Regions from separate parts of the Stenotrophomonas sp. 99219_Sma genome, predicted to be linked through region 1. Evidence: predicted binding sites of a transcription regulator. Region 1 holds the regulator's gene; the other holds the start of a gene.

Region 1 (14,660 bases):
CGCGGCGCATTGACCCTGGCGATCCCGCTGACTGTGGCAATGCTGGCGGTGAACCTGGCGTTCGGCGTACTGGCCCGTGCGGCCCCGGCGCTGAACCCGATCCAGCTCGGCCTGCCAGTGTCTCTGCTGCTGGGCCTGTTCCTGCTGGCGCTGCTGGCCGGGGAAATGGGTCCGCCGGTACAGCGCCTCTTCGATGCCGCCTTCCAGGCTGCGGACACGGTCACACACTGACCGGATCATCACGTTTTACTGCTTGCCCTTCCCCCGGGTCTGCGCGTTAGAGTGAATACGCGGCAACCGGGGGGATGCCGCACGTGGCCGGCGCCGTGCGTCGGCCTGCCTCATGCATGCCCCACCGTGGTTTCCGTCGACAGGCAGGTCCGGGAGACTGACGAATGCTGGTAGGCACGTACAACCCGTGGCTGGTGGCGATCTCGCTGCTGGTGGCCGTGATGGCTTCGTACACCGCGCTGGCGATGGCCGGGCGCACGGTCACTGCACCCGGCAAGGGCGCGGCGTGGTGGTGGCGCCTCGGTGGTGGCTTCGCCATGGGCCTGGGCATCTGGTCGATGCACTTCATCGGCATGCTCGCCTTCGATCTGCCCATTCCGCTCGGCTACGACCTGCCGATCACCCTGCTTTCCCTCGCATTGGCGATCGCCTCATCGGTGTTCGCGCTATGGCTGGTTTCGCTGCGTACCCTGCCCCACCCGCGGTTGGCCGGTGGCGCGCTGCTGATGGGCACCGGCATTGCCGGCATGCATTACGTTGGCATGGCCGCAATGCGCATGCAGCCGGGCATCGACTACGACCCGGGCTGGCTGCTTTTTTCGCTGATGGTGGCGGTGGCCGCCTCGTGGACGGCGCTGTACGTGGCGTTCCGCCTGCGCGCGCAGCGCACCCGTGTCGGCGACCGGCTCGCGGCTGCCGGCCTGCTCGGGTTGGCCATCGTCGGCATGCACTACACCGGCATGGCCGCCGCACGCTTTCCGGAAGGCAGCATCTGCGGCGCAGCCGTCGGCGATGGGCTGCAGAGCGAATGGCTGGCCATGCTGGTGGTGGTGCTGACCGTCGCCATCCTGGCCGTGGTGCTGGTGGTCTCCTGGCTGGACCAGCGGGTGGAGGCGCAGCTGCTGCGCCTGCGCAATTCCCTGTTGAGTACCTCACTGACCGACGCACAGCAGGAACTGACCCAGGCCGCACTGCACGACCCGCTTACCCGCCTGCCCAACCGCCTGCTGCTGCAGCGTCGGATCGTGCAGGCGCTGGCCGAGGCCGAACAGGGCGGCAGCCGCTTCGCGGTGATGTTCATGGACCTGGATGGCTTCAAGCAGGTCAACGATGCCTACGGCCACCAGGCCGGCGATGCACTGTTGGTTGCGGTGGCCGAACGCACGCGCCAGCTGCTTCGGCCCAACGACATGCTGGCCCGTCTGGGCGGTGACGAATTCGTGCTGGTGGTGCGCATCGAGCACGACGAGGACCTGCCGACGCTGGCCCGGCGCATCCTGCAGGCGGTCGGCAGCGGGCCGTTGCTGGCCGACAACGAACTGCAGGTGACCGCCAGCATCGGCGTGGCGATCTGTCCGGATCACGCTGCCAGCGAGCGGCAGCTGATGGCCTTTGCCGATGCAGCGATGTACCAGGCCAAGGAATCCGGACGCAACGCCTTCGTGCTGTTCGCCGACTGGATGAATGACAGCGCCGAACAACAGTTCCGGCTGCTGGCCGACCTGCGCCGGGCCATCGGCAGCGAGCAGCTGTTCCTGCACTACCAGCCGAAGATCCAGGTAGCCACGCAGAAGGTGGCCGGTGCCGAAGCGCTGATCCGCTGGCGCCATCCGGAGCATGGCCTGATCCCGCCGGACCGCTTCATCCGGCTGGCCGAACGCAGCGGTGCGATCAATGAGATCGGGCGCTGGGCGCTGGACCAGGCCTGCCAGCAGCTGCGCCGCTGGCACGATGCCGGCCACGAGGGCTGGTCGATGTCGGTGAACCTGTCGCCGGTGCAGTTCAGTTCGCCGCACCTGCTGCAGGATGTGCGTGAAGTGATCGAACGCTACGACATTGCCCCACGCCACCTGGTGCTGGAGATCACCGAAAGCACGGTGATGCGCGATACCGATACCAGCCTGCGCCTGCTGCAGGCGCTCTCGGCACTGGGCGTGGGCATCTCCATCGATGACTTCGGCACCGGCTATTCCAGCCTGCTGTACCTGAAGCGGTTGCCGGCCACCGAAATCAAGATCGACCACGCCTTCGTACGCGACCTGGAGCACAGCGCCGAGGACGTGGTGATCGTCTCGGCGATCGTGGCGCTGGGCCACGCGCTGGACATGGACATCGTCGCCGAGGGCGTGGAGACCGCCGCGCAGCGCGCCTACCTGGAGCGGCTGGGCTGCGATTACCTGCAGGGCTACCTGCTCGGCCGTCCGGTGGATGCGGCGCGCTTCATGCAGCTGCATGACCTGCCGCGGCCTCGGGTGGAACTGGCGCAGAGCCCGCCGACGCAGCACCCGCCGGGGTAAATCCAGGCTGCGCTCCCACCTGCACTTGCTCTGGTAGATGCCAACCTTGGTTGGCACATGAACCCATCACGGAACACTTCTTGCACGCACCCCGGCATCCCCTGCCGCAGTGCCCGTGATGTCCGAGAACGAATCCGCCGGCGAAAAGACCGAACAACCTACCGAAAAACGCCTGCGCGACGCCCGTGAACAGGGCAACCTGCCGCGCTCGCGCGAGCTCGGAACGGCCGCCGTGTTCGGCGCCGGCGTGCTGGCGGTGATGGCCATGAGCGGCTCGATCGGCCGTGGTGCAAGCGCCTGGATGAAGCATGCACTCAGCCCAGAGCAGAGCCTGCGGCAGAACCCGAAGGAACTGTTCGGCCACTTCGGCGACCTGCTGCTGCAGTTCATGCTGGTGATCGCGCCGCTGGTGCTGGTCTGCCTGCTGGCCAGCTTCGTCGCCCCGCTGGTGATGGGCGGCCTGCGCTGGTCGCAGAAGGCGATGATGCCCGACTTCAACCGCATGAACCCGATGAGCGGGCTCAAGCGCCTGTATGGCCCGGAAGCCATCGCCGAGTTCACCAAGTCGTTGTTGCGCGTGGCTTTTGTCGGCGTTGCCGCCGGGCTGGTGGTGTGGACCGGCTTCGACACCCTGCGCGGGCTGATTCACCACCCGCTGGAGACCGCCATCACCGACGGGCTCGGCTTCACCCTGCGCCTGCTGCTGGCCACCGCCGGCGCCATGCTGGTGCTGGCCGCCATCGATGCGCCCTACCAGCGCTGGAACTGGATGCGCAAGCTGAAGATGACCCGTGAAGAGCTGCGCCGGGAAATGAAGGAAAGCGAGGGCAGCCCGGAGGTCAAGGGCCGCATCCGCCAGCTGCAACAGCAGATGGCCAACCGCCGGATGATGGAGGCGGTGCCCACTGCCGACGTGGTGGTAGTCAACCCCACCCACTACGCGGTGGCCCTTAAGTACGAGGGCGGCGCCATGAACGCCCCCAAAGTGGTCGCCCTGGGTGTGGATGAGACCGCCCTGCGCATCCGTGAAGTGGCCGACGGCAACAAGGTGGCGATCGTCTCCGCCCCGCCTTTGGCACGCGCCTTGTATCGGGAAGGCCAACTCGGAAAGGAAATCCCCGTGAGACTGTATTCGGCCGTCGCCCAGGTCCTGTCCTACGTCTACCAGCTGCGCGCCTGGCGCACTGGCCCGATGCCGGACGCCCCGCACATCCAGGTGGATGAATTCGGCAAGGGAGGCCGCCCGTGAGCGCCCAGCCCTCCACCGGTTTCAACACCCGCCGCGCGCTGGAAATGATCCGCCAGGGCCTTGGCGCACCGCTGATCGTGCTGGCCCTGCTGGCCATGGTCGTGGTCCCGCTGGCCGCGCCGGTGCTCGATGCGCTGTTCACCTTCAACATCGCCATCTCGCTGATGGTGCTGCTGGCGGTGGTCTACGTGAAGCGCCCACTGGATTTCACGATCTTCCCGATCGTGCTGCTGATCACCACCATGCTGCGGCTGGCGCTGAACGTCGCCTCCACCCGCGTCATCCTGCTGAACGGCCAGAACGGCCACGACGCCGCGGGCAAGGTCATCGCCGCGTTCGGCGAATTCGTGATCGGCGGCAACTACGCAGTGGGCATCGTGGTGTTCGCGATCCTGACCATCATCAACTTCGTGGTCATCACCAAGGGCGCCGGCCGCGTCTCGGAAGTGACCGCGCGCTTCATCCTCGACGCGATGCCCGGCAAGCAGATGGCGATCGACGCCGACCTCAACGCCGGTTTGCTGACGCGTGAAGAAGCCAAGCTGCGCCGCGAGGAAGTCCGCGAGGAAGCCGATTTCTACGGCGCGATGGATGGTGCCAGCAAGTTCATCCGTGGTGATGCCATTGCCGGCATCCTGATCCTGTTCATCAACATGCTCGGCGGCCTGGCCGTAGGCGTGCTGCAGCATGGCATGCCGTTTGGCGATGCCGCTGCCACCTACACCCTGCTGTCGATTGGTGATGGCCTGGTGGCGCAGCTGCCGGCGCTGCTGGTCTCCAGCGCCGTGGCCATGCTGGTCACCCGCGCCTCGCGCTCGCAGGACATGGCCCAGGCCATGACCGGCCAGGTGTTCGGGCAGTACCGTGCGCTGGCGATCACCGCCGGCATCATCGGCGTGGTCGGCCTGGTGCCGGGCATGCCCAACGTCGCTTTCCTGACACTGTCCGCGATCCTCGGCTTCATCGCCTGGAAGGTCTACCGCAAGGGCAAGGCCGCGGCCACCGATCCGGCAGCCGCAGGCAATGACGCTGCCGCGCTCAACGCACTCGGCCGCCCGGCCGCGCCGGCTCCGACTGCCGAACTGAGCTGGGACGAACTGCGCCCGGTCGATCCGCTGGGCCTGGAGGTCGGCTACCGGCTGATTCCGCTGGTGGACAGCAGCCAGGGCGGCGAACTGATGGCACGCATCAAGGGCGTGCGGCGCAAGCTGACCCAGGACGTCGGCTTCCTGATCCCGTCGGTGCACATCCGCGACAACCTGGAACTGCCGGCCAACGGCTACCGCGTGCTGGTGCACGGCGTACCGGTGGCCACCGCCGAGATCCATCCGGACCGCGAGCTGGCACTGGACCCGGGCAGCGCGCTCGGCGCGCTGGAAGGCATCGCCGGCAAGGACCCCGCGTTCGGCCTGGACGCGACCTGGATCCAACCGCACCAGCGTGCCCAGGCCGAAACGCTGGGCTACACCGTGGTCGATCCGGCCACCGTGGTCGCCACCCATCTGTCGCACCTGATCCGCGAACACGCGCCCGAGCTGCTCGGCCACGAGGAAGTGCAGCACCTGCTGGCCAACCTGGCCAAGAGCGCGCCCAAGCTCGTCGAAGATCTGACGCCGAAGGCGCTGCCGCTGTCGGCGGTGGTGCGCGTGTTGCAGAACCTGCTGGTCGAGCGCATTCCAATCCGCCAGCTGCGCAAGATCGCCGAAGCACTGGTCGAACACGCTCCGAACAGCCAGGACCCGGCCGTACTGACCGCCGCGGTGCGCACCGCGCTGGGTCGTTTCATCGTGCAGGAGATCGCCGGAATGTCGGCGGAGCTGCCGGTGTTCACGCTCAACCCACAATTGGAACGTGTCTTGCAGGAGTCCACGCAGGGCAACGGCGCCGCGCTGGAACCCGGACTCGCTGAGCGACTGCACCAGAGCCTGGCCGAATGTGTCAGCAAGCAGGAAGCCCGCAACGAGCCCGCGGTCGTGCTGGTACCTGGCCCGGTGCGTGCCGCGCTGGCCCGCCTGGTCCGCCACAGCGTTCCGTCGCTGTCGGTCCTGGCCTACAGCGAGGTGCCGGAGGACAAGCGCCTGAAGCTGGTCGGAACGATCAGCTGACGCCGCCCTCCGATGCGCCAGAAAACAGACACCACTTTCGAACCAACGCAACAGACAGATACCAAGGGGAACCCGCACCGTGCAGACCACCGACCACCCGAGTTCTCCGACCGCCACCCCGCCGTCTTCGTCCCGTGACCACAGCATGAAAATCAAACGATTCGTCGCCGCCGACATGCGCTCGGCCATGAACCTGGTGCGCAAGGAACATGGTCCTGACGCCGTGATCCTGTCCAACCGCCGGATCGAGGAAGGCATCGAGATCGTCGCCGCCGCCAACTACGACGAGAGCGCCGTGCAGCGTGCACTGGAAGCCTCGCGTCGTGACATCGCTCCGCCGCCGGCGCCGAAGCCGCGCACCGCCGCCGACGCGGTGATCGCCGCGGTCACCCGCCGCCGCAGCAATACCCCGGCACCGGAACCGGTCGCCGCAACCACCTCGGCCGTGGCTGCCCTCGCCCGCGCTGCGGTCGGCGCCACCGGCCGCACCCTGGACAGCGCCGACGAGATCGTGCCGACCCGCGGCAGCACCGGCTTCGCCGCCACCCTGGCACGCGCCGCCGTCAACGAACCGGCGCTGCCGGATCAGATCTTCGCTCCGTTCGCCGAAGCCATCGTCGCACCGGCGCCCAGCACCGCCGCACCGGCCAACCGCGCCCGCTTCCAGATCGACCCGCCGCACGAGACGCATCACGAAAGCGCGACGTCGGCCGTGCAGCCGCCGCCGCTGCCGACCGCTGCCGTGACCGAAGCGCAGCCCGGGATCGTTGCCAGCGAACCGGCACCGGTCGAAGCCAGCGACGAAACCGGCGCTGCCCCCGTGCTGGCCCCAGCCCCGGCACTGACCCTGGTGGCCCAGGACGACGCCGAGATCCGCCAGCTGCGCCAGGAAGTGGCCGGCATGCGCCATGTGATCGAGCGCGAGATGAACCGCTTCACCGACGAGCGCCTGCGCGGCTGCCCGGTGCGCGCCACCGCGCTGGACCTGATGGACGAGTATGGCTTCGATGCCGGCCTGGCCCGCGACGTGGCCATGCAGATCCCGCTGGAGACCGAGGCCCATCGAGGCCGCGGCCTGATGCTGGGGCTGATTTCGCGCAAGCTGCCGATCGCCCCGGTCGACCCGCTGGAAGAAGGTGGTGTGATCGCACTGGTCGGACCGACCGGCGCCGGCAAGACCACCACCATCGCCAAGCTGGCCTCGCGCTTCGCCGAGAAGCACGCGCCGCGTGACGTGGCCCTGGTCACCACCGACACCACCCGCATCGGTGCCCGCGAGCAGCTGTACGGCTACGGCCGCCAGCTCGGCATCGCGGTGCACGAGGCCAACAGCGGCACCGACCTGGACCAGCTGCTGGAACGCCTGAAGGACTACAAGCTGGTGCTGATCGACACCGCCGGCCTGGGCCCGCGCGACCGCGCCCTGGCCGCCCAGCTGCAGTGGCTGCGTGCCGCCCGCCAGGTCCGCACCCTGCTGGTGCTGCCGGCCAACACCAGCTTCGGCGACATGGACGAGGTGGTCCGCCGCTTCGGCGCCGCCAACCTGCAGGGCCTGGTACTGAGCAAGCTGGACGAGACCGGCCGCTTCGGCAACGCCCTGTCGGTGGCCGTGGACCATGCCCTGCCGATCACCTGGGTGACCGATGGCCAGGACGTCCCGGAGGACCTGCACCGGGCCAGTGCAGCCAATCTTGTACTTCGCCTTGAAGATTTGCGCCGCGCGGCCGATATGCCCTGCAACCCGGAGTTGAACCATGCCGTCGCGTGAGTACGCCAAGCTGACCAAGACCTTCCCGCTGTCGGCCACCCGCAGCGAGCCGCTCGGCCCTGTGCGCACCATTGCGGTCACTGGCGGCAAGGGCGGCGTGGGCAAGACGAATGTGTCGGCCAACCTGGCCGTGGCCCTGGCTGGAATGGGCAAGCGCACGCTGCTGCTGGACGCCGACCTCGGCCTGGCCAACATCGACGTGATCCTGGGCCTGAACCCCACCTTTACGCTGGCCGACCTGGTCGCCGGCCGCTGCACGCTGGATGACGTCATCGTCGAAGGCCCGAACGGCGTGCTGGTGGTCCCGGCCGCATCCGGCCGCCGCCACATGGCCGAGCTGGCCCCGGCCGAGCACGTTGGCCTGGTCAACGTGTTCTCCGAACTGGAGCGCGAGCTGGACATCATGGTGGTGGACACTGCCGCGGGCATCACCGATGGCGTGCTGACCTTCTGCCAGGCCGCACAGGACACCGTGGTGGTGGTCTGTGACGAGCCGGCCTCGATCACCGACGCCTACGCACTGATCAAGGTGCTGTCGCGCGAGCGCGGCGTGGACCGCATCCAGGTGGTGGCCAACATGGTGCGCGACCCGAACGAGGGCCGCGTGCTGTACGAAAAGCTGACCCGCGTCTGTGAGAAGTTCCTTGCCGATGTCTCGCTGAACTACCTGGGCTGCGTGCCGCAGGATGACTGGCTGCGCCTGTCGGTGCAGCGCCAGCAGCCGGTGGTGAAGGCCTATCCGTCCAGCCCGGCGGCGCTGGCGATCACCGAGATCGCGCGCCGTACCGCGCGCTGGCAGGCGCCGACCGAACCGCGTGGCGGCGTCGAGTTCTTCCTCGAACGCATCCTCAAGCAGCGTGGGGTGACGGCATGAAAGGCGCAGCCCAGTACAGGGAAGTGCAGCGCTCGGCGGCAAACGAAGTCATCGCCCAGCATTCGGACCTGGTGCGGCGCATCGCCCACCACCTGGCCGCGCGCCTGCCGGCCAGCGTCGAGGTCGACGACCTGATCCAGGCCGGCATGATGGGACTGATCGAAGCCTCGCGCAGCTATGACGCCGACCAGGGTGCTTCTTTCGAGACCTACGCCTCGATCCGCATCCGTGGTTCGATGATCGACGAGATCCGCCGTGGTGACTGGGTCCCGCGCTCGGTGCACCGCCGTGCACGTGATGCCGCCGCCACCATCCGCCGCCTGGAACAGAGCAGTGGCCGTGCCGCCAGCGCCACTGAAGTGGCCGCCGCGATGGAGATGCCGCTGCCTGAGTACCTGCGGCTGATGGAAGACGCTGCACGTGGCCAGGTGCTGAGCCTGGAATCGCGCATCGAGGACCAGGGCGAGCTGGACACCGTCGCCCAGGGCGGGCCGACCCCGCAGCAGGTACTGGAGCGCGGTGAGTTCGGTCGCGAGCTGGGCAAGGCCATCGGCCACCTGCCCGAGCGCGAACAACTGGTGCTCTCGCTGTACTACGAGCAGGAACTGAACCTGAAGGAGATCGGCGCGGTGCTCGGCGTGAGCGAGTCGCGGGTCTGCCAGATCCACGGCCAGGCGGTACTGCGCCTGCGCGGCCGGCTGAAGCTGTTCGAGGCTGCCGACGCAGGCCTCGAAGAATGAACATCCCCGAGGCGGCTGCCCCCGGCCGTCCGGAATGAACAACAAAGGAATTCTGCTTTGAACAAGAACATGCGCATCCTGATCGTCGACGACTTCTCGACCATGCGTCGAATCGTCAAGAACCTGCTGGGCGATCTGGGCTTCACCAATACCGCCGAAGCCGAGGACGGGCATGCCGCGCTGTCGCTGCTGCAGAGCCAGCCGTTCGATTTCGTGGTCACCGACTGGAACATGCCGGTAATGACCGGCATCGAGCTGCTCAAGGCCATCCGTGCCGATGCCAAGCTGAAGACCCTGCCGGTGCTGATGGTCACGGCAGAAGCCAAGCGCGAGCAGATCATCGAAGCCGCCCAGAGCGGCGTGAACGGCTACATCATCAAGCCGTTCACCGCGCAGACGCTGGAAGAGAAGCTCGGCAAGATCTTCGAACGCCTGGCGGCCAGCGCCTGATGGATACCACGGTCGACAAGAACGCCCTCGCCCTGCGCCTGCAGGAAGCCCTGGACGCACTCGAGTCCGGTGACGAGGCCGCCTGGCGGCAGCGCATCGACGGGCTGGTCGCGCTGCGCACGCAGCCGATGATGAGCGGCCTCTCGCGGCTGGCCCGCGAGCTGGGACAGGCGCTGGGCGAACTGCCGACCGTGCCGAGCGAAGCCGGCGAACTGGACGACGCCTGCGCGCGACTGGACCACGTGGTGGCGATGACCGAACAGGCCACGCACCGCACCCTGGACCTGGCCGAGGAATGCCGCAGCCTGACCGAACAGCTGCGCGCCGAAGGCCTGCAGCCGGGCCAGGACGCGCAGCTCGAGCGCATCCGCCACAACCTGACCGAGATCGCCCTGACCCAGAGCTACCAGGACCTGACCGGGCAGATCATCCGTCGCGTGGTCGGCATCGTCCGCCGCGTGCACGAAGGCTTCGGCGCGCTCGGCCTGCCGCCGGAACAGCATCGCACCGACCCGGAACTGGCCGGGCCGGCACTGAAGGGACTGGACCGCCACGCGGTCTCGCAGAACGACGCCGACGACCTGTTGTCGGATCTGGGGCTGTAAGCATGAGCGCGGTATCCGACGACATCACTGCCGATTTCATCATCGAGGCGCAGGAAATCCTGGATCGCCTCGGCGAACAGCTGGTGTCGCTGGAGCAGGCACCGCAGGACAGCGACCAGCTCAACGCGGTGTTCCGCGGCTACCACACGCTCAAGGGCGGCGCCGGCTTCCTCGGCGTCACCGCCATGGTCGAGCTGTGCCATGCCGCTGAAGAGGCGCTGGGCGCCGCACGTGCCGGCCAGGCCGTGCTGCAGGCCCACCACTTCGACGCGGCCCAGCAATCGCTGGACTACCTGCAATCGATGCTGGACGCGGTTTCCTCCGGCACCGAGCCGGGCTATGCGCCGCCGGACCTGATCGCACAGTTCGACGTGCACAGCGGTGCCGTGGCTGCACCCGCCGCCGCCGCAGCACCCACCGCGGGTGGCAGCGACCTGATCACCGACGACGAATTCGAGGCTCTGCTCGACCAGCTGCATGGTGGCAACGCGCCGACCGCGGTCGCGCCAGCGAAGAAGGCCGACGACGGACTGATCAGCGAAGACGAGTTCGAAGCCCTGCTCGACCAGCTGCACGGTGGCGCGGCACCGGGCACCAAGCCTGCGGCCGTGGTGGCACCGGCACCGATCGCAGCGCCGCGCCCGGTCGCCGCACCGGCACCGGTGGCGAAGCCGGCCGCCAAGCCGCTGGCCGAGGCCGAACATACCGTGCGCGTGGACACCAAGCGCCTGGACGCGATCGTCAACCTGATCGGCGAACTGGTGCTGTCACGCAATCGGCTCAAGACCCTGCGTGCACGCCTGCGCGATGAAGAGCTGGACCGGGCCGTGTCCACTCTGGATATCGCCACCGCCCGCCTGCAGTCGGCAGTGATGCGCACCCGCATGCAGCCGGTGGGCAAGGTGTTCTCGCGCTTCCCCAAGGTTGCCCGCGACGTCGCCCGCTCGCTGAAGAAGGAAGTGGACCTGGAACTGATCGGCGCCGAGACCGAGCTCGACCGCAACTTGGTGGAAGCGCTGGCCGACCCGCTGGTGCACCTGGTCCGCAACGCCATCGACCATGGCGTGGAAATGCCCGACCTGCGCGAGGCACAGGGCAAGCCACGGATGGGCCATGTGCGCCTGTCCGCACAGCAGGAAGGCGACTACGTCAGCATCGAGGTGCAGGACGATGGCGCCGGCATCGACCCGGAAAAGCTGCGTGCCAAGGCGCGCGAGAAGGGCCTGATCGATCCGGAAGCCGCCGCGCGCCTGAGCAGCGAGGAGTGCCTGCACCTGGTGTTCCTGCCCGGCTTCTCGACCAAGCAGCAGGTCACCGACATCTCCGGTCGTGGCGTCGGCATGGACGTGGTGCAGTCACGCATCCGCGAACTGAGCGGCCAGATCCAGATCCAGTCGGAGCTGGGCCGTGGCAGCCGCTTCCTGATCCGCGTGCCGCTGACCCTGGCGATCCTGCCGACCCTGCTGGTGCAGGCCGGCGAGGACGTCTATGCGCTGCCGCTGGCCCGCGTGATGGAAGTGCTGCACGCGCCGCGCACCTCGCTGGGCTGGTTCGATGGCCGTGCCGTGCTCGACCGCCGCTCGCACACGCTGCCGCTGGTCGATCTGCGCCAGTGGCTGGATGTGACGCCGGCAGCCTCGCCGCTGCTGACCATCGTGGTGCTGCAGGCTGGCGAAGCGCGCTTCGGGCTGGTCGTGGACCAGGTACGCGGGCGTGAGGAAGTGGTCATCAAGCCGCTGCCGAAAGCGCTGCGCGGCCTGCGCGGTTATGCCGGTGCAACCTTGATCGGCGATGGTCGCATGGCGCTGATCCTGGACGTGGACGGGCTGCGATGAACCCCACCGGGCCATGCCCGGCGCCCCGAAAACTGTGACCACCGTCTGTACGCGATCTACCGGTGTCTCAAGTCCCATTCATACACGCCGATACCGGAACCATGGATAGACTCAGCCTCATTGGACTCTTTCTCGCCCTGGCCTCGCTGGTCGGCGGCAGCATCCTCAAGGGCGCCGGCCTGGCGTCGTTGTGGTCGCCTGCGGCGTTCGTGATCGTCATCATCGGCACCGTCGCCGCGATCCTGCTGCACACCTCGCCGGCGGTGTTCAAGCATGCCTTCAAGATCGTGCGCTGGGTCGTGCGCCCGCCGCACAGCGATCGCCGCGAACTGATCCAGCAGATCGTCGAGTGGAGCAACATCGCCCGCCGCCAGGGCCTGCTGGGCCTGGAATCGCAGGTGGAAGCACAGCAGGACCCGTTCCTGCGCAAGGGCCTGCAGCTGCTGGTGGACGGCGTCGAACCCGAATCGATGCGGCACATGCTGGAAATCGAACTGGGCAGCCAGGAACACCAGGACCAGGCCGGTGCCAAGGTCTTCGAAGCGATGGGCATCTATGCACCGACGCTGGGCATCATTGGTGCCGTGCTTGGCCTGATCGCGGTGATGAAGAACCTGGCCGACCCGAGCAAGCTCGGCCACGGCATCGCCGCAGCGTTCACCGCCACCATCTACGGTATCGCCTCGGCCAACCTGCTGTTCCTGCCGGTGGCCGCCAAGCTCAAGAGTGTGATCTCGCACAACACCCGCGACCGCGAAATGGTCATTGAAGGCCTGATCTCGATCGCCCAGGGCGAGAACCCGCGCAACATTGAAACCAACCTCTCCGGCTTCCTGCACTGACATGGCCCGCCGCAAGCACCACGAAGAGCACGCCAACCACGAAGCATGGGCGATCCCCTATGCCGACCTGATGACGCTGCTGCTCGCCTTCTTCGTGGTCATGTACGCGATTTCCTCGGTGAACGAAGGCAAGTACCGGATCATGGCCGACGCGCTGACCGATGCCTTCGGGGGCGCGCCGCGCACGATCAATCCGGTACAGGTCGGCAACAAGCAGGTGCAGGGTGGCGGCTGGGACAGCCCCTCGGTGATCAAGTCCGGCACCAAGATCGGGCCCTCGGCGCCTGCGCCGTCGCACGACCCGACCCTGCTGCCGTCGATGGCCTCGCAGATGCGTATGCCTGTTTCGGTGCACAACCAGGAGCAGATCGCGCGCGCCGAGCGCCAGCTCAACAGCATCGCGGACCGCCTGACCGCCGCACTGGCGCCGCTGATCGACCGCGGCATGATCAGCGTGCGCCGCACCGAGCTGTGGATCGAAGTCGAGATCAACAGCGACATCCTGTTCCCCACCGGCTCGGCGGCGCTGGACGTGCATGCGCGGCAGACCCTGGCCAGCCTGGCCGAGGTCCTGCGCGACGTACCCAACAGCGTGCGCGTGGAAGGCCACACCGACAACGTACCGATCGCCACCGCCACCTTCCCGTCGAACTGGGAACTGTCGGCCGGGCGCGCGGCCAGCGTGGTGCACCTGTTCGCCGACCAGGGCGTGCAGCCGTCGCGGCTGGCGATGGTCGGCTACGGCCAGTTCCGCCCGCGCGAAGAGAACGACAGCGCGCAGGGCCGCAACCGCAACCGCCGGGTGATGGTCATCATCCTGGCCGACACCTCGCACTCGGTGGACCCACTCGGCCAGCGCCTGAACGCAGCCACCGGCGCCACCCGGAACACCGATACCGAACAAGCCGCGGCAACTCCGGCTACCGCCCCCACCTCCCCCATCGCACCGGTGAAGTTGCCGCCGGTGCCGGCTGGCAGCCGCGTCGGCGCCGCCGTTCCCCCGGCAATGAAGGAGTAATCCGATGCGCATCTGGGCAGTCGCCAACCAGAAGGGCGGAGTCGGCAAGACCACCACCACCCTCGCCCTCGGCCGCGGACTGGCCGCACTTGGCCATCGCGTGCTGCTGATCGACCTCGATCCGCATGCCTCGCTCAGCCGCGCGTTCGGCGTACCGGTAGACCCGCCGCCGGCTGGCGTGCTGGAGCTGTTCGGCGCCCCGCCCGCCGATCTTTCCAGCCTGTGCCATGCCAGCAGCATCCATGGCCTGGACTATGTCTGCGCACAGTCCGCGCTGGCCACGCTGGAACGCCGCAGCGCCAACCAGCCTGGCCTTGGCCTGGCGCTGCAGAATGCGCTTGCGCGCCACCAGGGCCAGCACGACTACATCCTGCTGGACTGCGCGCCCACCCTCGGCCTGTTGATGATCAATGCGCTGGCCGCAGCCGATCGCCTGATCATCCCCACCCAGGCCGAGCCGCTGGCCCTGCATGGCCTGGATGGCATGGTCCGCACCGGCGAGATGGTCGAACGTTCGCGCCGCCGCCCGTTGCCGATCTCGATCCTGCCGACCCTGTTCGATCGCCGCACCCGCGCCGGCAACGAGTCGCTGCGCACGATGCAGGATCGTCACGGCACCCGTGTGTGGGAAGACGCGATTCCGATC
Region 2 (14,660 bases), 780 kb from region 1:
CAGTGCCCGCAGTATTTCGGCGGTCTCTTCACGGGTCTGCCAGGCGCTGTTGCCGAGGGTCAGCATGCGTGCGGCGAAGTCGCGTGCGTTGGGCATGTCGTCCTGCGGCACGATGCCGCGCAGGTAGGCATAGCCGGGCAGGGCATGGATGAACATGCGGCTGGCGCCAAGCCCGCGTGGCCACAAGTCCTTCAGTACCGCATCGCGGGCGCGTTGGCTGGGCAGCAGCAGCATTAACAGTGGCCAGGTGCCACCGCTACCGGCCAGCCCATCGACCACCTCAACGGCGGGCAGCTGTGCCAGCTGCACCCGCAGCTGCAACGCACGCAGCCGACCGGCCTGAAGGAATGCCGGCAAGCGCCGCGCGGCATGCGCGCCGATGTTCTGCCGCCACTGGCTGACCCGGTGCTGCGGGATATCCAGCGGGAAAATGTCACCGACCGCATCTTCCAGATCGCCACGCTGAAGCGCATTGCGCAGTGGATTGCCATACACCAGTGACAGCAGCGAAGGGCGATAGCAGGCAGCAAGGCCCAGCAACTGCAGGCTCCGCAGCAGCTCCCAGCGCAGGCTGGAGCGAACGTGCTGGACGGCATGTTCGGCCAGCGCAGCACGCAGTTCGTCATCGCGGCTGACCAGCAGGCCGCCTTCATGCAGGCTCAGGCCCTTGCCGGCGGCCAGGCTGAAGAATCCGATATCGCCGCGCAGGCCGACACTGCTGTTGCCGACCCGTGCGCCGAGTGCCTGCGCGGCATCTTCGATCACCCAGGCGCCGGCGTTGCGGGCGACTTCGCAGGCCAGCTCGACATCGGCAATGCGCCCGCCCAGGTGGGTGGGCAGGATCGCCAGCGTGCGCGCATCGGCCAGCCGCTTGAGCTGGCCGGGGTCGAAGTCGAAATGACCGCGCCGGGTATCGCACAACTGCACGCGCAGGCCCAGGCTGTGCACCGCGATCGGCACCAGCGGGCAGGTATAGGCCGGCATGATCACGGTGTCGCGCTTTGGCGCACGCTTGCGCAGCGTGCGCAGGGCGATCAGCAGCGCGTGCGTGCCGGAACAGGTCAGCTGCAGCGGCGGTGTGCCGAGCTGGCTGGCAAGGATGTCACGCAGGTCGCCGCCACCGGGAAGGAAATCGCTGGCCTGCATCGGCAGGCCGGCGGTTGGTGGCAGTTCGCGCGCGAACAGGCTCATCGCAGCGCGCTCACGGGGTGCTTTCGGCAGGGCTGTGCGGGTCGTGCGCCTCGGCGCGGCCGAGGCAGACGATGCCGGCCACGATCAGTACCGCACCGAGCAGATGGTGCAGGGTCAGCGGCTCGTTCAACAGCCACGCCGACAGCAGCAGCACGCTGATCACTTCCAGGTGCGAGGCAGCAAAGGCGGGACCGATCGGCGCATGGCGCAGCAGGCTCATCCAGGTGAAGAATGCACCCACGTAGCCGAGGATGGCGCCGTAAACCCACGGCTGCGACAGCACGCGCAGCAGCCAGGCGGTGTTGGCCTCGACCGGCAACGCGGCGTCACCGGCGTACTTGAAGCACAGCTGGGCCAGCGTGTCGAAAGCCATCAGCAGCGGGAAGCCGATCACATACAGGCGCCTCATGAGCCGGCCCCCACCACGGCTACGCCGGCGGTGACCAGCAGCATGCCGGTCACCCGCAGCGGCGTGAGTTTCTCGCGGAACAGGAAACGGCCGGCGATCATCAGCGCGACGATGTTGATCGAGCCCAGCAGCACGCCCTTGGACAGCGGCACCAGCGACAGGAACGCGATCCAGGCGACGAACTCAAGCACGTAGCAGGCGATGCCGATCCACAGCCAGGGACGGCTGAGCATGTGTTTCCAGCGCTGCAGTCCTTCGCCCTCCTGCGGGTCGCTGGCGGCGGCCTTGAAGGCGAGCTGGCCACCGGTATCGAGCACGACATTGGCCAGCCACAGCAGCGTGGCAAGTGCCCCCATGTCAGGCCACCGCCTTGAGCACGCCAGTGCGTTCACCGATTTCGGTGAAGAAGCGCGCGCTGCGGCGGATCACATCGCGGCGTTCGCGGTCGATGGTGATCATGTGGTAACTGTCTTCCAGCACCACCAGTTCCTTCGGGCCGCTGACCCGCGACATCACCAGCTCGGCGTTGCCCATGCTGGCCACGTCGTCCTCGCGGGCGTGCATCACCAGGCACGGCGCGGTGACCTGGTGCAGGTGGCGGCGGGTCCAGTTGCTCAGGGCGCGCATTTCGGCCAGGGCGTGCCAGGGGTTGCCCGGCAGGCCGGCGGCGGCGCTGTCGCCGGACAGCATGGCGGCACTGACTTGTGCACGCAGGCGCTCGTCACGCAGGCCGTACGGCGGCTCTTCCATGAACATGCGGTCGCGGCCGATGTTGAAGCGCTTGAACCACGGCAGCAGGAACGAGAAGCGGGCCACGGCGGGGATGTTCCAGCCGTCATAGCGGAAGGTGGCGCCGTATACGCCAACCCCGGACACCCACTCGGGGCGACGTGCAGCCAGTGCCAGCGACAGCACCGCGCCCATCGACAGGCCGCCGACGAACAGCTGGTCGACCTTGCCGCGCAGGGTTGCCGCCGCATCTTCCACGCCCTGGTACCACTGTTCCCAGGTGGTTGCCAGCAGGTCATCCACGCTGCCGCAATGGCCGGGCAGCTGCACGCCGTGCACGGTGAAACCGGCGTTGTTCAGCCCTTTGCCCAGCATGCGCATTTCCGCCGGGGTGCCGGTCAGGCCATGGACCAGCAGCACGCCCTGTGGGCCACCGGGGAGGAAGAAGTCGTGCGATTCGGTCACCTGGCGGCTCCGGGACGGCAGTGGGGATGGCAGGATCGCAAGCGCGATTTTCGCCAGCCTTTCAGCGCCCCGGGCCGGGTCAGGGCGCCTTCAGCAGCGGCAGCGTGATGGCGACCTTCAGTCCGCCACCTGGGCGGTTCAGGAAGCTCAGGCGGCCGCCGAAGTGCTCCACCGCCTCGTGCGCGATGGCCAGGCCGAGGCCGGTGCCGCTGGCAGCGGTGCCCGGCGCCCGGAAGAAGCGCTCGCCCAGCCGTGGCATCACGTCGTCGGGCACGCCAGGGCCGTTGTCTTCCACATACAGTTCGACATCATTGTCGTCCAGCGCGTGCACGCCCACCGTGACGGTTGCATTGCGGCCGGCATAACGCAGGGCGTTGTCGATCAGGTTGTCCAGCGCTTCCTGCAGCATGGCGCCGTTGCCCAGTACACGCAGCGGATGGGGACTGCCGCGGTAGCCCAGATCGATGCCATCGCGGATCGCCTCCGGTACGCGCATGCCGACCCACTGCGGTACCAGCTCGCACAGGTCCAGTGCCTCCACGGTATCGGGCACGGTCTGCGCCCGGCTCAGTGCCAGCAGCTGGGTGCTGACCCGCGCGGTGCGCTGGTTGAGCCGGCGGATGTGCTGCAGCGCCTCGCGCACTGTGTCGGGGTCGCCATGTGCCAGCGCCTGGTCCACGTGCAGGGCCATGCCCGCCAGCGGCGAACGCAGCTGGTGCGCGGCATCGGCGATGAAACGGTTCTGCAGGGTGATCATTTCCGCCTGGCGGGCAAACAGATCATCGATGGTGCTGATCAGTGGCTGGATCTCCTCTGGCACGTCGGCATCGGAGATCGGCGCCAGTTCGCCGCGGCGCTGGGCCAGGCGGGTCCTCAGCGGGGTCAGGATACGCAGGCCATAGGTCACGCCGAACCAGACCAGCGCTGCGGTACCCAGCGCCAGCATGGTCATCAGCGGGATGATGATCATCAGGATCTCGCGCGCACGCTGCCGGCGGTCGGCCATGCTCTCGGCCACGGTCACCGCCAGCTGGTCCTGCGGATCGTTCATCGCCTGCGTGCAGACGGTGGCCATGCGCACCTGCTGGCCATTGAGGTTGCCGTCGTACAGCGCCGGATGCACGCCGGTGCAGTCCTGCGAAGGGGCGTACGGGCTGAAGTCTGCATTGCCGCTGAGCGTACCCATGCGGCTGCTGTCGACGTTGAAGTAGCGATGGCCGTCGGGGTCGTACTCGATCAGGAAGCGCGCCTGCGGAGACAGGTCGCTGGTCACCGGCATGGTGCTCAGCATCTGCGCGAACGAATGCGTGTCGTCGATCAGGTTGCGGTCGTGGATGCGGTTGGAATAGTCCAGCGCAACGTAGTAGGCCAGGATCGTGTTGAAGGTGAGCAGGCCCAGCATCGGCAACGCCAGGAAGGCGAGCAGGCGCCGACGCAGGCTGGGTGGTCCACTGATCACGGGGCGCTGTCGTCCTGCGCGTCTTCCAGCATGTAGCCCAGCCCGCGCACAGTGCGGATGCCCATGCCGCCGGGCTGCAGCTTGCGGCGCAGGCGGTGCAGGGCGATGTCCAGGCCGTTGTCGGTGAGGTCCTGGCCCCAGTCGCACAGCGCTTCCACCAGTTGCGCGCGCGACACGATGCGCTCGGCGCGTACCGCCAGTGCCGACAGCAGGCCGAACTCGCGCGCGGTCAGTTCCAGCGACTGGTCGTCGATCCACACCCGGTGCCCGGCCAGATCGATACGCAGGCGGCCGATGCGCAGGTCCGGGTTGCCATTGCTGGTGACCCGCCGCAGCTGCGCACGCACGCGTGCTTCGAATTCGTCCAGCGCGAACGGCTTGACCAGGTAGTCATCGGCGCCCAGGTCGAGCACGCGCACGCGTTCGGCCAGGCCATCGCGGGCGGTCACCACCAGCACCGCCAGGCCATCGCCGCGCTGACGCAGGCGCTGCAGCACATCGCGGCCATCCAGCTGAGGCAGGCCCAGGTCCAGCACCAGCAATGCGTACTGGGTCGAGCCCAGTGCCGCGTCGGCGTGCGCGCCGTTGTCGACGTGGTCAACCACGTGCCCCTGCCGGCGCAGCGAGGCGCACAGGCCGGAGGCGATATCCGGGTCGTCTTCAGCAATCAGAACGCGCATGCGCGGGGGCTCCTGTAACGGTCAGGCCCACCGGATGGACGGGGTGGGCCTCTCTCGGCTGCCGAGGGTAGCCGCAAACCGGGTGAAGGTGGAGCGCGCCGCCGCCGCCCGGTGCCGTCGCGCTGTCCCTTCATTCAGTCCTGCAGGCCCGGCTCACCCGGCGCCAACGGCACCCGCGAGCCATCCAGCAGGCCACGGCTGAGCCTGCCATTTTCGATGAACAGCAGTTCGCCGTTCTCGCCGTTCTTGATGCTGCTGTCGATGGCGATCACGCGGTCGCCATGGAAGCTGCTGACGTGTGGCATCGAGGTGTGGCCGACCACGATGCGTTTGAGCTGCAGGCGGTCGAGTACGGTCTGCACCCCCGCGGTGTCGAGGCGGCCATCGAAGTAGCCGCGGTACCAGATCGGGCTGGTCTTGCCGTCATACAGCGGTGCGGTGGCCGGGTCGGCCTTTACTTCGGCCTTTGGCAGGCCCAGTGACGCCTGGTAGGCCGCATTGGTGCGCGCCGGGTCCAGCGCCAGCTGCACTGCCTCGGGCGAAATACCGCCGTGCAGGAACAGGGTGTCGCCGATCTTCAGCAGCACCGGGCGGGTGCGCAGCCACTGCCCGATCACCGAATCGGCACCGTACAGCTGCGGGTAGCTGCGGCCGAGCAGCTGCGCGCTGCGCAGGTACTTCGGGTTGACGTAGCGCAGGTCGTCGTACAGCACCATGGTTTCGTGGTTGCCGAGCACGAAGTGCACCGCGCCGCCGGCGGCGGCCGCCTGCAGCTGCAGGCCATACAGCAGCCAGAAGGCCTCGGTCACCTGCGGGCCGCGGTCGAACACATCGCCGGCGATGACCAGCGTGTCCTTGCCCAGCGCCCAGCGATCCTGGGCATCGATGACCTGGTGGGCGCGCAGCAGGCGCACCAGCAGCCCGTACTGGCCATGGATGTCGGACAGCGCAACGATGCGCGGCACGGCCGGCAGCACGGAAACCGAAGGCGCATTCGGGGCAGCCACGTGCACCGAGTGCTCGTAGCCGCAGCGCGGGGCGATGTCGGTACCTGCGGCCTGCGTGGCAAGCGTGTGCGACTCGACCTTGTCGTCGCAGATCCACTTGGCCTGCAGCTGGTCGCCCTGGCGGAACACATAGGGGCCATCGGCCTGCACGTGGTCGGCGGGCGCGGCAACCTCGCGGGCCTGCGTGGTTGCTGTGGCGCAGGCCAGCAGCGGCAACAGCAGGGCGGTCAGCAGGGAAGGGCGATCGCGCGACATCGGCGGCATCCAGTGGCGGAAAGGTCTGATGCTAACCGGCGCGGATGTTCGTCGGTGTGCGCGAATGGGCGAATCAGGTGTCGCGCCCGTCGTCCCTGAGCTTGCGCACGCGGGTGGCGCTGGGCTGAAGTGGCTGGCCGTCGCGCCCGCGCGGCTGCATGTAGGGCAGTGGCCGCCGTGTCGCCGATTCGATCAGCTGTGAATGGGCTTCACCGGCCTCGAAGCGATGGCGTTCACCCCATTGGCGCAGCGCGACCAGCAGCGGGAACAGTTCCTGGCCAGCGGCGGTGAGCACGTATTCCTGGTAGGCCGATCCATCGGAGGCCGGCTGCAGCTGCAGGACGCCGGCCTCTACCAGCCGGCGCAGGCGGTCGCTGAGGATGTTGCGCGCCGCGCCGAGGCTGCGCTGGAAATCACCGAAACGGGTGACGCCATCGAAGGCATCACGGATGACCAGCAGCGCCCAACGGTCACCGAGCAGATCGGCGCTGCGGGCGACGGGGCAGGGGCTGTCGGTGTGCATGGTGGACCTCTCTGATGTGGTTGCAGTTTAAAACCAATGGCAGTAGCCTGCATCAAGTTTCAAATTGCAACCACATCATGAGTGCCATATCACTTCCCCGCCCGCTGCTGGTCCTGCTCGCGGTTGCCGCAGGTGCCAGCGTTGCCAACGTCTATTACGCGCAGCCGCTGCTGGATCAGCTTGCACGCGCCTTTGCGCTGGACCGGGCCATGGCTGGCGCGGTGCTGGCTGCTACCCAGGCCGGTAGCGTGCTGGCGTTGCTTGGCCTGCTGCCGCTGGCGGACCGTGGTGACCGGCGACGCCTGCTGCGGCTGCAGTTGATCGCATTGGTGCTGGCGCTGCTGTGGCTGGCAGCGTCACGCACGGCGGGCTGGCTGTTGTCGGGCATGCTGCTGGCCGGCTTGCTGGGCACGGCGCTGACCCAGGGCCTGATCGCCTATACCGCCATGCTGGCACCGCCCGAGCAGCGCGGTCGCGTGGTCGGTGTGGTGCAGGGCGGCGTGTTCATCGGCCTGCTGCTGGCGCGCGTGGTGTCCGGTACGGTGGCGGCGGCCTTTGGCTGGCAGATGGTCTACCTGTTGTCAGCGATGGTGATGGCGGGGTTGGCGGCGCTGCTGTGGCGGCGCCTGCCCCCAGTACCGGTGCCGTCGGTTCCCCCACGCTGGCGCGAGCTGCTGGGCTCGATGCTGGGCATGCTGCGCCGCGATCGAACGCTGCGCGAGCGTGGGCCGCTGGCACTGCTGCTGTTTGCCGGCCTCAATGTGTTCTGGGCGGCGGCACCCTTGCCGCTCTCGGCGCCACCGCTGCATTGGTCGACCGCCGCCATCGGTGCACTGGGCCTGGCCGGGGTGATCGGTGCGCTGCTGGCGGCGCGGGTAGGGCACTGGATGGACCGTGGTTTCGCGCATCCGGTCAGCGTCGGTGCGCTGTTGTTGATGCTGGTTGCGTGGTGGCCCTTGCTGGGCCTGCCGCAGTCGCTGTCGTTGCTGCTGTTGGGCGTGATTGTGCTCGACCTGGGTGGGCAGGCACTGCACGTATCTAACCAGGCATTGCTGCTGCGCGCGCCGGCTGAACAGCATGGACGCCTGGTGGCTTTGTACATGCTGTTCTATGCGGTGGGCAGTGGTGCCGGTGCAGCGGCCGGGCCGTGGATGCAGGCGCGCCATGGCTGGCCGGCGGTATGCCTGTTGGGGGCGGGCATCGCGTTGCTGGCGCTGCTCTGGTGGGCAGCGTGGTGGGTGGTGGCGGTGAAAGCAGCGGCCGGCGGCCGTATCGGTAGTGCCGGCTGTCAGTAGAGTCGACTGTCAGCCGACTGCTCTTCGCCCTGCGCGCGAAAAACCCCGCGGTGCGCGCGATAGTCGACCCGCGGTCGACTCTACCTGTCCTGCCGTCATCGCTGCAGTGCGCGCCGTCCCGGCGCTTCCTGCAGGTCCGCACTGGCCACCACCACGCGGTTGCGGCCGCTGCGCTTGGCCTCGTACATTGCCGCGTCGGCACGGGCCATCAGCCGCTCGTAGTCCGGATGACCGTCGTGGCCGGCCACGCCGATGCTGGCGGTCAGTGCCAGCACCTGGCCGTTGGCCAGTGCCACCGGCGACTGTGCGATCTGCCGCCGCAGGCTCTCGGCGATCACGGTCGCCTGCGATTCGCTGGCAGCCACCAGTACCACCACGAATTCTTCGCCGCCATAGCGGAACAGGTAGTCGCTGCCGCGCGTGAGCTGGCCGAGCAGGCCGGCGACGTGCTGCAACGCGCGGTCGCCGGCATCGTGGCCGTGGCCGTCGTTGATTGCCTTGAAGTGATCCAGGTCGAGCAGCAGCAGCGAGAACGGTGTGCGGTTGCGTGTGGCCAGCTCGATTTCCCGGCGCAGCACGGTGGGCAGGAAGCGACGGTTGAGCAGGTTGGTCAGCGCGTCGCTGCCGGCATCCAGTTCGCCGATGCGCTCGAACAGCAGTGTCATCAGGGTGCGGATGGCGGCCAAGTCCTCGCGGATGGCCGGCAGCACCGCCAGTCGCTGCGCCGGAGCATCGCCGCTCGCGCGCTGCAGGTGGCCATCAATGCGGGCCATCAACTGGCCCACCTGCTGCGTTTCGCTGCTTTCGCCGAAGCTGGGGATGCCCTTGTGGGTGAACCACAGGCCGAACTCCGAGGTAGCCAGGCTGGCGTTGTCGCTGGCCTGCACGTGGCCGGCCAACGCGTAGAGCAGGGCGTTTTCCCAGTCCAGCAGCAGTGCGCGCTGGCGCTCGCGTTCGGTACCGACGTTCTGTACCAGCGAGAACAGCCGGTAGGCGGCGTCGGCACGGGTGGAGCGCTCGCGCGCGTGGGTGTAGGCCAGGGTCATGCCTTCCATGGCGATATCCATGATCGCGCTGAGGCAGTCGATGGCGGCAAATGCGGTGTCGCTGTCCGGTGCATCGTCGCGCAGGCGCACGAACAGTTCGTGCTTGAGCACACGCGCACCGCGGGTAACCAGGTCGACCGGAATGCCGACGCGGGCGTGCACGTCGCCGATGATCCGCTGCGAGGCCACGGTGTTGGCGATGCCGCTGGCATCAGTGGTCAGCAGCTGCGCCAGCCAGCGCTGCATGGCCGGCTGCAGGCGCTGCTTGACCTGGTCGTGGGACAGGAAACGGCGCGCACGGGTGTCCTGCAGCAGTACTTCGTAAAAGCGCTGGGCCAGCGCGGGTGGGGCATCGGTAGCAGCGGCCGTGAGCAGCGCGGTGGCGGCAGGGCCGGCCTGCAGCAGACACTGCTGCCAGGCCTCGGCCAGCGGCTGGCTGGCATCGTCCAATTGGGGTGGTTCCACGTCGATCTCTGACTGCGTACGGCAAACCACGGGTATCGGCCGCGGCGGCATACGGTTGATGGCGGGTTAGCCGGCCAGTTTACGCGCGGTGCAGGGTTGCACGGTGCGCAAACCACATCGGCGCCGCTGCGGCAATGAGTGAACGCATTTGAGAATCAATCGCATTGATGGGAGAATGCGCGCACGGAACGGGCTGCAGGTGCCTGCTGCAGGACTGCTCCGCCTCCCCCTCGTCGTTGCCTCAAGCCCTTTGCCAGAGGCCCCGTAGCCCTGCCAGAAGGTCCTGATCATGTCCCCTGCCGTTGTCCTTTCGCCGCGCCCGCTGGCGCTTGCCGTTGCCGCCCTGCTGGCCGGCAGCGCCCTGACCGCCCACGCCGAAACCGACGCCACCGATATCGACACGGTGCACGTCACCGCCTCGCAGATCGCGCGCCAGGCCCTGGGTACCTCGACCATCACCGCAGAGGACATCGCCAGGCGCCCGCCGGCCAACGACATCGCCGAGCTGCTGCGCACCATGCCCGGCGTCAACCTGACCGGCAACAGTGCCTCGGGCCAGTACGGCAACAACCGCCAGATCGATCTGCGTGGCATGGGCCCGGAAAACACCCTGATCCTGGTCGACGGCAAGCGCATCGGTGCGCGTGATGCCGTGCGCATGGGCCGCAGCGGTGAGCGCAATACCCGCGGCGATACCAACTGGGTGCCGGCGGAAATGATCGAGCGCATCGAAGTGCTGCGTGGCCCTGCAGCGGCACGTTATGGCTCGGGTGCTTCCGGTGGCGTGGTCAACATCATCACCAAGCGCCCGACCGGCGACCTGACCGGCGCGGTCGACCTGTATGGCCTGGTGCCCGAGCACAGCGCCGAAGGCGGCAGCGAGCGCGTCGGCCTGCAGCTGAGCGGGCCGATGACCGACACCCTGTCGTTCCGCCTGTACGGCAATCTCAACAAGACCGACGCCGATTCGCTGGAACTCAATCGTGACTTCGCGACGAATCCGAACGCGGTGCCGCCGGCCGGTCGCGAGGGCGTCAAGAACCGCGATGTCAACGCGCTGCTGCGCTGGGACGTGACCGCCAACCAGGTGGTCGAATTCGAAGCCGGCACCAGTCGCCAGGGCAACATCTATGCTGGCGACCGCGCGGTCAGCACCACCGGTACCTCGACACCGATCGATCTGGGGGCGTTGGCCGAGCAGCAGGCCGAGACCAACCGCATGTACCGCAACACCGGCGCGATCACCCACCGCGGCCGCTGGGGTGATGTGACCTCGCGGGTAACGGCTGCAGTGGAGGCGGTGAACAACTCACGCATCAACGAAGGCCTGGCCGGTGGCCCGGAGGGCAGCTTCAACGGCACCGACTGGTCGACCTCGCGCCTGCGCAACTACCAGCTGGACGGCGAAGTCAGTTTCCCGACCACGCTGGGTGGTGCCGAGAACATCTGGACGCTGGGCTTTGAATACCTGGACAGCCGCCTGACCGACCCGTACTCGATGAGCCAGTCCAGCAGCAGCGGCGGCGGCATCCCGGGGCTGTCGGCCGATCGCGCACGCGGCAAGTCCGACGCGCAGACCACCGCCGTGTTCGTGGAAGACAACATCTACCTGGGCGAGCGCTGGATCGTCACCCCGGGCCTGCGCTTCGACCACCACAGCCAGTTCGGCAACAACACCAGCCCCAGCTTCAACGCGCAGTTCCGCATCAACCGCGACTGGGTGGTGAAGGGCGGTATCGCCCGTGCATTCAAGGCGCCGAACCTGTACCAGTCGAATCCGGACTACCTGTACTACACCCGGGGCAATGGCTGCCCGAATGCACTGCCGAGCCTGGGCGCCGGCTGCTACATGCGCGGCAACTCGGACCTGAAGGCGGAAACCAGCCTGAACAAGGAACTGGGTATCGAGTGGGCACCGCAGAGCGGCTGGCAAGCGTCGTTGACCTACTTCCACAACGACTACAAGGACAAGATCCAGGCCGGGTACAACCAGATCGGGCTGACCGCCGACACCAAGGGTCGCATCTTCCGCTGGGAGAACGCACCCAAGGCGATCGTGCAGGGGCTGGAAGGCAACCTGGTGGTCCCGCTGCTGGGCGAGCAGGGCAACCGCCTGAAGTGGAGCAACAACTTCACCTACATGGTGGAGAACGAGAACAAGAGCACCGGCCAGCCGCTGTCGGTGATTCCGAAGTACACCGTCAACACGATGCTGGACTGGCAGGCCACCGACAAGTTGTCGCTGCTGCTGACCGGCACCTTCTACGGCAAGCAGAAGCCGGCCACCACCAACATCAACAATGATCCGCGCTGCACCGGCACCTGCGATCCGTCGATCGCGCTGCAGGACCGTGGTGCGTACAACATCTGGGGCGTGAGCGCGCGCTACAAGGTGACCGAGACGGTCAGCTTCGGTTTCGGCGTCAACAACCTGGCCGACAAGCGCCTGTTCCGCGAGGCCAACAGCAGCGATGCCGGCGCGGCGACCTACAACGAGCCGGGCCGCGCGTACTGGGCCAGCCTGCGCTTCGGGTTCTGACCGCAGGCGGATGTCGGTCCGCTGCGTTCGCCAGGCGTGGCCTGGCGTTGCCGGCCGCGCTCCGGTAGCGCCGGGCCATGCCCGGTGAGGGACCGCGTGGCCTGCAATGTTATAAACACCGTGATAGTTTCCCCACGGCCGCCGGCGTAGCCTGCCTCCATCGCAAAGGAGCTGTTGCCATGGGCCACGACCACGATCACCTGCCATCCGAGATCCGCCACGAGAAACCCTTGTGGTGGGCGCTCGGCCTGACCTCCACCTTCCTCGTCGTCGAGGTGGTGGGCGCGTTCTGGACCAACAGCCTGGCGCTGTTGTCCGATGCGGCGCACATGGCCACCGATGCTCTGGCATTGATGATCGCGCTGGTCGCGGTACGGCTGAGCCGGCGCCCGCCGGACGCGCGCCGCACCTACGGCTATGCACGCCTGGAAGCGCTGGGCGCGATGATCAACGGTGCGATGCTGTTCGTGGTCGCCGGTTACATCCTGTGGGAGGCCATCGGGCGTTTCCGCGAACCGCAGGAGATTGCCTCGTCAGGCATGCTGGTGATTGCCGCGGCGGGCCTGGTCATCAACCTGATCTCGATGCGCCTGCTGCAGGCCGGCAGCGGTGAGAGCCTGAACGTGAAGGGCGCCTACCTGGAAGTGTGGGCGGACATGCTCGGCTCGGTGGCGGTAATTGCGGGTGCGCTGTTGATCAAGTGGACCGGCTGGAAGCCGATCGATCCGATCCTGGCGGTGCTGATCGGCCTGTGGGTACTGCCGCGCACCTATGTGCTGATGCGCGAGGCGATCAACGTGCTGCTGGAAGGCGTGCCCAAGGGCATGGACGTGGCCAAGGTGCGTGACAGCCTGTCCGGCCACGCTGCGGTACTGGACGTGCATGACCTGCATGTGTGGGCGCTGGCCTCCAGCACCCCGGCGCTGACCGCGCACATCGTGATGCGCGACGGCACCGATGCCGATGCGCTGCGTCGTGATCTGGGCGGGCGCCTGCACGATGACTTCGGCATCGAGCATGTGACACTGCAGATCGAAGCGGACCACTGCGGCGAAGCCTGTGGTGAGCCGGCGCCGGCCAAGGCCGGCGAGCACGAGGGCCATGAAGGCCATGACCACGGCGAGGACGCGCAGGGCCACCGCGGCCACGTGCATCGCTGAACGAGGATGGCGACCGCGCCGGGTGATGCCCGGTGCGGTCATTCGTCCCGTCGCGAGGCCAGCCGGTCTGCCAGCCGCGTCGGCTCCGGCAGCCGGTAACCGCGCAGCGTGCGCTGCACCCAGTCCAGCGCGGTATCCGCACTGACCCGATGGCCGCCGGCCACGAACAGTGGCTTGCAGCGCAGCTTGCTGCGCAGCACCCAGCCCAGTTGCTCATCGCCATCCAGCAGCGGCGTATGCGCACCGGCCTCGGCGCCCGGTTCGACGAACCTGCCCACCAGCTTCGACTTGGCCACGCCGATGCTCGGCAGGTCGATGACCACTCCGAGATGAGCGGCCACGCCCAGCCGGCGCGGGTGGCTGATGCCATGGCCATCGACGAACACCAGGTCCGGCGTATGCGGCAGCAGCGCCAGCGCGGCCAGCAGTGCCGGCAGCTCGCGGAAGCTGAGCAGGCCGGGGATATAGGGCATCACCGTGGGGATGCGCGCGATCTCCTGCGCCACGGGCTGCAGCGTCTCCGCGTCCAGCAGTACCGCCGCGGCGCGTGTGATGGCGCCATCATCCTCGAAGCCGACATCCAGCCCGGCCAGCCAGCGCACCGTGCGTGGCAGCCGGTCCTGGCGTTCCACGCGACCGGCCAGCTGGAGCTGCTGCTCGCGGGCCGCGGCGACGCTGCCTTCCCAGCGTCCGGGGTCGATCACCGTATTCATTGGTTGCAGCATCGCATGTGTGGGGCCACGGCACGGTGAGCGGCGCCCGGGGCTACAATGGCGGCCTGCCTTTCCTCGCGTTGGAGACCCTGCAGTGACCCGTAAACTCGTACTGTTGCGCCATGGCCAGAGCCAGTGGAACCTGGACAACCGCTTCACCGGCTGGGTCGATGTCGACCTGACCGAGCAGGGGCGCCGGGAAGCGGCTGCCGCCGGTCGCCTGATGCGCGAGGAAGGCCTGCAGTTCGACGTCGCCCACACCTCCGTGCTCAAGCGCGCCATCCACACCCTGCAGGGTGCGCTGGCCGAGCTGGAACAGGACTGGCTGCCGGTGAACAAGTCCTGGCGCCTCAACGAACGCCATTACGGCGGCCTGCAGGGCCTAGACAAGGCCGAGACCGCCGCCAAGCACGGCGAGGACCAGGTCAAGGTGTGGCGTCGTTCGTACGATATCCCGCCGCCGGCCATGGACCTGGAGGATCCGGGCCACCCGATCCATGACCGCCGCTACGCTGGCCTGGACCGCAACGCGCTGCCGGGCACCGAATCGCTGGCCACCACGCTGGACCGCGTGCTGCCGTACTGGCACGACGCCATCGCGCCGCAGCTGAAGGACGGCAAGACCGTGCTGGTCACCGCCCACGGCAACTCGCTGCGCGCGCTGTACAAGTACCTCAACAACGTCTCGCGCGAGGAAATCCTCGAGCTGAACATCCCGACCGGC

Evidence for each region. Region 1 encodes FliA, which starts transcription of late flagellar genes. Its sites were predicted from a motif close to TAAAGTTTNNCNNNCNNNGGCCGATAA; they were not measured.
Region 2: the regulator FliA is predicted to act here: its motif matches at 9,557-9,583, upstream of ACZK13_RS06120 (GGDEF domain-containing protein).

Annotation. Positions count from the first base shown of each region.
Region 1 covers NZ_CM151117.1:2,106,735-2,121,394, reverse strand. The annotation lists gene fliR (flagellar biosynthetic protein FliR) at 1-231, shown strand, start outside; gene ACZK13_RS09705 (putative bifunctional diguanylate cyclase/phosphodiesterase) at 396-2,528, shown strand; gene flhB (flagellar biosynthesis protein FlhB) at 2,647-3,777, shown strand; gene flhA (flagellar biosynthesis protein FlhA) at 3,822-5,882, shown strand; gene flhF (flagellar biosynthesis GTPase FlhF) at 6,028-7,650, shown strand; gene ACZK13_RS09685 (MinD/ParA family ATP-binding protein) at 7,637-8,524, shown strand; gene ACZK13_RS09680 (RNA polymerase sigma factor FliA) at 8,521-9,264, shown strand; gene cheY (chemotaxis response regulator CheY) at 9,322-9,714, shown strand; gene ACZK13_RS09670 (protein phosphatase CheZ) at 9,714-10,319, shown strand; gene ACZK13_RS09665 (chemotaxis protein CheA) at 10,322-12,154, shown strand; gene ACZK13_RS09660 (flagellar motor protein) at 12,256-12,996, shown strand; gene motD (flagellar motor protein MotD) at 12,998-14,014, shown strand; gene ACZK13_RS09650 (ParA family protein) at 14,019-14,660, shown strand, end outside.
Region 2 covers NZ_CM151117.1:1,331,145-1,345,804, forward strand. The annotation lists gene ACZK13_RS06075 (DegT/DnrJ/EryC1/StrS family aminotransferase) at 1-1,191, opposite strand, end outside; gene ACZK13_RS06080 (DMT family transporter) at 1,202-1,600, opposite strand; gene ACZK13_RS06085 (EamA family transporter) at 1,597-1,956, opposite strand; gene ACZK13_RS06090 (alpha/beta hydrolase) at 1,958-2,794, opposite strand; gene ACZK13_RS06095 (sensor histidine kinase) at 2,874-4,253, opposite strand; gene ACZK13_RS06100 (response regulator) at 4,250-4,933, opposite strand; gene ACZK13_RS06105 (metallophosphoesterase) at 5,068-6,195, opposite strand; gene ACZK13_RS06110 (winged helix-turn-helix transcriptional regulator) at 6,269-6,718, opposite strand; gene ACZK13_RS06115 (MFS transporter) at 6,796-8,013, shown strand; gene ACZK13_RS06120 (GGDEF domain-containing protein) at 8,109-9,524, opposite strand; gene ACZK13_RS06125 (TonB-dependent siderophore receptor) at 9,814-12,063, shown strand; gene ACZK13_RS06130 (cation diffusion facilitator family transporter) at 12,243-13,223, shown strand; gene nfi (deoxyribonuclease V) at 13,262-13,936, opposite strand; gene gpmA (2,3-diphosphoglycerate-dependent phosphoglycerate mutase) at 14,031-14,660, shown strand, end outside.